Regions from separate parts of the Carnobacterium sp. 17-4 genome, predicted to be linked through region 1. Evidence: riboswitches for the same ligand, from Rfam matches in the RefSeq annotation. Region 1 holds a riboswitch; the other holds the start of a gene.
The links. A riboswitch is a leader RNA that binds a small molecule or an ion and turns the genes downstream of it on or off. The one in region 1 is predicted to bind nickel and cobalt.

Region 1 (3,428 bases):
GCAATATTAAACGCATTACAGATTACAAAAATTTATGGCGCTACACAAGAGAATTGTACAATTGGCCAGGAATAGCTGAAACGATAAACTTTAAACACATCAAAGAGCACTATTATTGCAGTCATAAAAATATTAATCCGACCGGTATCGTTCCAACAGGACCAGAATTAGATTTTAGTTTAGATTAAATAGATAGCAAATGAGATAAAGGGGCAATTATATGAAAACTACTGCAATACGCTTTTTGATAGGAGTAATGGCTATTTTAGGAGTAACCGCTTGTGCAAAATCAGAAGAAAAAAGCAACAATATAAACGAAAATACAGGTGATTATGGTGTGTTTTTGAGTTTAGATGGAAGTGAAGCAATCGAAGCTAGTGAAGGTTACGAGACGGCCATTATTGATGCACAAAATCTCTCCAAATCAGAAATTGCGGAGATGCAAGATCGAGGTCAAGAAGTCTATAGTTATTTAAATGTAGGATCATTAGAGACTTACAGACCTTACTTTGAAGACTTTCAGCATCTTACTTTGAGGCCTTACGAAAATTGGGAAGAAGAATATTGGGTTGATGTAACCAATGAAGACTGGCAGGAATTTAGTGCAGTCACTTTAGCTAATGAACTTCTTGATAAAGGAATCGATGGCTTTTGGATTGACAATGTAGATGTATACTGGCAATTTCCAACAGAAGAAACGTATGTTGGAGTGGAACAGATTTTAAAGACACTCATGAGCTATGGCAAACCGGTCCTTATTAATGGAGGAAATGAATTTGTCAGTGCGTATTTTCAAAAAAATCAACAGGTAGATGATATCTTGACGGGTGTAAACCAAGAAACAGTCTTTTCCGCTATTGATTTTGAAAAGAATGAACTAATTGCTCAGTCCAAAGAGAATCAAGACTATTACTTAAATTATTTGGATACTCTTGATGAAGCTGGAAAAGAGATCTATTTGCTTGAATACACTACAGATAATGGGATAGCAAAGGAAATTAAAAATTATGCGAGTAAAAGAGACTGGCAGTATTATATTTCTAATTCAATTGAGTTGGATGGCTAGACTGAATTAGCTGCAACAAAAAGGGCTAATAATTTTTTTCTCTTTTTCTATAAATAATAGCCAAAAATTGATGGAATATATGGTTGATTTATCAAGCAAAGACTGCATTTAGATGGTGCTCAAAAGCAAATTAACATTTGATACTTCAATTAGTAAATGGTATTATAAGTGTATATAAATCTAATTTAACTTGCTCTTCTTTCTTATAGCTAATTTAAGAATGAGAGCCAATTAAATCTGAACAGGCGGTGAACTCTTAGAGGTTCATGCGGCCGGATCACACATGTGTGATAGCAGAGTAGTGCCAAAAAGGCACACCTGTGGGACAGTACTACTGTCCTATAGGTGTGCCTTTTTTATTTTTACTTTTTATTAAGGAGGGGAAATCTAACCACTAACTTAAAAATAATTATAGAAAGGAAGAGGGAAATGTTGAAGTTTTTAAGCAATACGCGTTCAGGACAGTTTTTAGTCATTGGAGTATTTTTTACAATTATTGGATTTATTTTAAATACGATGGGAGGTTTTTATAGTTCACTTTCTTTTTATGTGGCAATTTTCTTTTTAGGATTCTTTTCAGCTAAAAAAGCGGTGACAGAAACAATCCATTCTAAAGCTCCCAATGTTGATTTGCTAATGGTTTTAGCAGCATTAGGTGCATGTTTGATTCATTATGAATCAGAAGGAGCTGTATTACTGTTCATTTTTGCTGGTTCAGAAGCTCTAGAATCCTATGCAACCAATAAATCAAAAAGTGCTATTTCTGAGTTGCTATCTCATGTGCCTTCTACAGCGCAACTGCTAAAAGATAATGATGAAGTGAGTGAAGTACCTACTGAATTGTTAAAAGTTGGTGACGTTGTAGTCGTTTCAAAAGGAGCACAGATACCTATTGATGGGTATTCCGACCGAAAAACACAAATCAATGAATCCAGCCTTACTGGGGAATCAATGCCTGTTGAAAAAGAAAAGGGAGCCGAAGTATTTTCTGGGACTTTCAATGAAGGAAATGCCTTTCATCTTGAAGTGAATAAAACGAGTGACCAAACCGTCTTCTCAAATATTATACGAATGGTAGAAGAAGCACAGAAAAGCCCTTCGAAAATTTCGAAAATTATTGATCGTTTTGAAACGAAATACGTACTAGTTGTTTTAATTATGGTTCCATTGTTCATTGCGAGTCTTTATTATTTTAACGGGTATAGCTTTGAGGAAGCTTTTTATAGAGGTATGGTTTTATTGACCGTTGCTAGTCCATGTGCTTTGGTCGCTTCTGCTACACCAGCAACACTAAGTGCTATCAGTAATGGAGCAAAAAATGGGGTGTTAGTTAAAGGCGGAGCAGCAATGGAGTCTTTGAATACGATGGATATTTTATATAGCGATAAAACAGGGACACTGACATTTGGTGATTTCAGAGTATTAAATTATGAAGTTCCAGAAGATATTTTGAATGAAGTGGTTTATATGGAACAACAATCTAACCATCCAATAGCTAATGCTATTGTGGCAGCTTTTGAAAACAGAAACTTTAAAGGCATTGATACTTCAGAACCTGTGGAGGAAATAGCTGGACAAGGTGTTAGAAAAGGAGCAATTGAAATAGGGAAACCAAGTACGTTTATTGGGTATCCTGATAAAAATTATTATCTTGATAAAGTAGTTGAAGAAAATACAACGATTTTTGTGGCGAAAAGTAATGAAATTGTTGGGTACATTTCTCTTTCTGATGAAATTCGGTATGAAGCAATCGAAGCAGTAGCTGGTTTTCAAAAAGAGGGTATTCAAGTTGTACTTTTGACTGGAGACAATGAAATGGTTGCTTCGAAAGTTGCTAAGGAAGTCAAAGTAAATGATTATGTAGCCAATTGTCTTCCAGAAGATAAGATTAAACATATCCTAAAAAGTCAGCGAAATAAAAAGGTGGTAGGCATGGTTGGAGATGGAATCAATGATGCACCCGCATTAGCGAATGCGGATATCGGCATTGCTATGGGTAGTGGATCATCGGTGGCTATAGAGTCAGCTGATGTGGTGATTGTAAAAAATGATTTAGGTAAATTGCTTTATAGTTATCACCTGAGCAAACGATTGAACCGAATTATTAAACAAAATATTTTCTTCTCTGTCAGTGTGATCATCATATTGATGATTTTAAATCTTTTAGGTTATTTAGATTTGCCGGTAGGAGTTGTCTTCCATGAAGGATCGACAATTTTAGTTATTTTAAATGGATTGCGTTTGTTACGTTAATAAAAAATATAAAAGTGTGTGAGCCTATTGGAATTTCCGATAGGCTCACACACTTTTATTGGTTTAATCTTTTAGTTGTTTCCTTGCTGTATAAAATTCTTTATAAGCC
Region 2 (3,428 bases), 320 kb from region 1:
TTTAATCGTCTACTTAAATGATAAGTGTAAAGTAATTTAGCTAAATCATTTTTTACGATTACGATATCAGCAGATTCTATTGCTACTGAGGAGCCGCTACCCATAGCAATACCAATATCAGCATTCGCTAATGCTGGTGCATCATTGATTCCGTCTCCAACCATTCCAACTACCTTTTTATCTTGCTGGCTTTTTAAAATGTAATTGATTTTATCTTCTGGCAGACAGTTTGCTACATAGTCATTTATTTTGACTTCTTTAGCAACTTTTGAAGCTACTTTTTCATTATCACCAGTTAATAGCAATACTTGAACGCCTGCTTTTTGAAAACCTGCTACTGCTTTTATTGCTTCATATCGTATTTGGTCAGAAAGAGAAATATATCCAACAATTTCTGTGCCCTTTGCTACAATAATAGTCGTATTTTCTTCTGTTAATTTATCAAGATAATGATTTTTATCAGAGTACTCACAAAAATCGCTTGGTTTGCCTATTGTGATTGTTCCTTTTCTAACACCTGATCCAGCTATTTCTTCCACAGGTTCTGTAGTATCAACGTCTTTAAAGGTTCTATCTTTGAAAGCTGCAACAATCGCATTGGCTATAGGATGATTAGATTGTTGTTCCATATAGATTACTTCATTAAGAACATCATCTGGAACTTCATAATCTAATACTGTGAAATCACCAAGTGTCAATGTCCCTGTTTTATCACTATACAAAATATCCATCGTGTTCAAAGATTCCATCGCTGCCCCACCTTTAACTAGTACCCCATTTTTTGCCCCATTGCTTATGGCACTAAGGGTTGCTGGTGTAGCAGAAGCGACCAAAGCACATGGGCTAGCAACGGTTAGTAAAACCATTCCTCGGTAAAAAGCTTCTTGAAAGCTAAATCCATTAATAGTATAGAGGATAACAATAAAAATGGGTACAATAATTAGAACAGCAATTACATATTTCGTTTCAAATCGATCAATAATTTTTGAGATTTTCGAGGGTCTTTTTTGTGCTTCTTCCACCATGCGAATAATATTTGAAAAAACAGTTTGATCACTCGTTTTATTCACTTTAAGATGAAATGCATTACCTTCATTGAAGGTCCCAGAAAAAACTTCATCTCCGTTTTCCTTTTCAACAGGTAATGATTCTCCAGTAAGACTTGCTTCATTGATTTGTGTCTTCCGATCCGTATACCCATCGATAGGTATTTGAGCTCCTTTCGAAATTACTACGGTATCACCAACTTTTAAGGTGTTAGTAGGTACCTCAACAACTTCACCATTTTTTTTAAGTAATTGAGCTACAGCTGGAACATGGGACATTAATTCAGAAATAGCACTTTTCGATTTATTAGTAGCATATGATTCTAAGGCTTCTGATCCTGCAAAAATTAATAATAGTATAGCTCCTTCTGATTCATAACTGATTAAGCATGCACCTAAAGCCGCTAAAATCATAAGCAAATCAACATTTGGAGCTTTAGAATGAATTGTTTCTATTAGGGCTTTTTTTGCCGAAAAGAAACCTAAAAATAAAATTGCAAAGTAAAAGGAAAATTGACTATAAAATCCTCCTAATGAATTCAAAACAAAACCACTAATCGTAAAAAAAATTCCAATCATTAAAAATTGACCTGAACGTGTGTTACTTAAAAATTTCAACATTTCCCTCTTCCTTTCTATAAATATTATCCATTTAGTAGCTAGATTTTCCCTTCTCAATAAAAATAAAAACAAAAAAAGGCATACCTATAGCACAGTATTACTGTCCCACAGGTGTACCTTTTTGGCACTACTCTGCTATCACACACCGGTGATCCGGCTGCACATACCTCAATAGGTACACCGCCTGTTCAGATTTAAGTAGCTCTCATTCAGAAGAGCAAGTTAAATTAGATTTATACATGAATATATTATCATTTAAATAATAGCATATCAATAGAAAAGGTTAGACCTTTAAAGATTAAATTTTTAAAGGTCTAACCAAAATGACCTGAAGTATACTAAAATCCTAATCTGAAATTCAACAACTTCCCAATAATTTTAAAAATGACACTTAGCTAATTGGTTGCCACCTTGTAACTTTTAGCTTATGGTCAATAATCTTTACTTTCGGTATGATAGAGCAATAAGGAAAAAAAGGAGGAAGACAGATGGTATTAGGAGAACGATTAAAGCAAAGTAGAATGAATAAAAGGTATTCGCAAGGAGATGTAGCAAAGCATTTACATATTTCAAGACAGTCTATTTCAAAATGGGAAAATGGCAATAGTTACCCTGATTTGGATAATTTAGCAAAGTTAAGTACCTATTACGACGTTTCAATTGACGAATTATTAAAAGAGGATCAGAAACTAAAAAAAGAAATAGAGGAAAATAAAGGGGAAACTGAAAATAATGTTCACAAATTAGTTTTTATTCATGGAGATACAGATAAAGACGAAGGTCTAATACTGTTGATTCTTACTTTTGTGGGTTTTCTAATTGCTCCATATGGTATCTTTGTAGCCCCAATTGTAATCAAACGAAATAAAAAAACAAACACACTACATAAGATTATTTATTTTGCGTGTGCTTGTTGTTTGCTCGTTAATCTATTCGTTATTTATAGTCTTGTAACAGATACTTTAGGATGGGGAGGAACAACCACTGTTGAGTATCTTGGCGAGTAGCCCTTAATAGGTTATAGAAATACTGCCGCCAGATAATTTAGCTCTTAAGTTTGTGGATGCTTCGCCAATTAGTAACTTTCGTTTCAAATAATAGGTGGCTTGTGTAGCGTTATCTACTTTCAATTGTGAACTCTTAAACCTCCCTGTGTAGGCTACTGCCGAAGCAGAATGGGCTCTTGTAATTTTATGGTTACTTACGTCAATCTTATAACTTGCTTTCCATTGTAAAGCTTTTTCTTTCGTAATTTTATATGTACCATTCTTGACACTAGTTGCCATAATGGAAAATTGGGGTTCTTCTTCAATGGTAATAGTGTAGGTCTCTCCTTGATCATCTTCAACTTCGAATTGCTTTACTCCACCTTGTTTCATGTCATAAACGACACTATCTTCTAATGAGGAAACATTTTCTTCAGCATGTACCTTTGCAGTAGTGATAAAACTAAAAAAAGTGAACCAACCTAAAAGAAAAACTATTTTTTTCAAATGAATCCCTCCATACATTTTTTAGTAACATATAAAATATAACAGATTAGATTGTATTAATAACGCTTTATTTTATTTAAATGAGCAATTATTAATTATTAATGTCATAAAAAATTTGTAATTGAAAAATCAACAGGAGCATGCTTAATTATTTCCTTTTTTGAACAAGTGGCACCACTACTTCTTATGCTTTGTACTTTATAGAGTAGCTCATTACTGAGAACTCTTTTTGATTGTTCTTATCCTGATGTAAATCAATAGGTGCTAA

Region 2: it holds a riboswitch for nickel and cobalt, as region 1 does, so the genes downstream of both, CAR_RS00550 (heavy metal translocating P-type ATPase) here and CAR_RS11460 (heavy metal translocating P-type ATPase) in region 1, are expected to answer to the same signal.

Annotation. Positions count from the first base shown of each region.
Region 1 is NC_015391.1:2,414,889-2,418,316, reverse strand. It holds gene CAR_RS11470 (glutathione S-transferase family protein) at 1-188, shown strand, start outside; gene CAR_RS11465 (endo alpha-1,4 polygalactosaminidase) at 221-1,066, shown strand; NiCo riboswitch at 1,294-1,397, shown strand; gene CAR_RS11460 (heavy metal translocating P-type ATPase) at 1,496-3,319, shown strand; gene CAR_RS11455 (ABC transporter permease) at 3,383-3,428, opposite strand, start outside.
Region 2 is NC_015391.1:103,773-107,200, reverse strand. It holds gene CAR_RS00550 (heavy metal translocating P-type ATPase) at 1-1,667, opposite strand, end outside; NiCo riboswitch at 1,766-1,869, opposite strand; gene CAR_RS00545 (helix-turn-helix domain-containing protein) at 2,156-2,674, shown strand; gene CAR_RS00540 (DUF5626 family protein) at 2,678-3,160, opposite strand.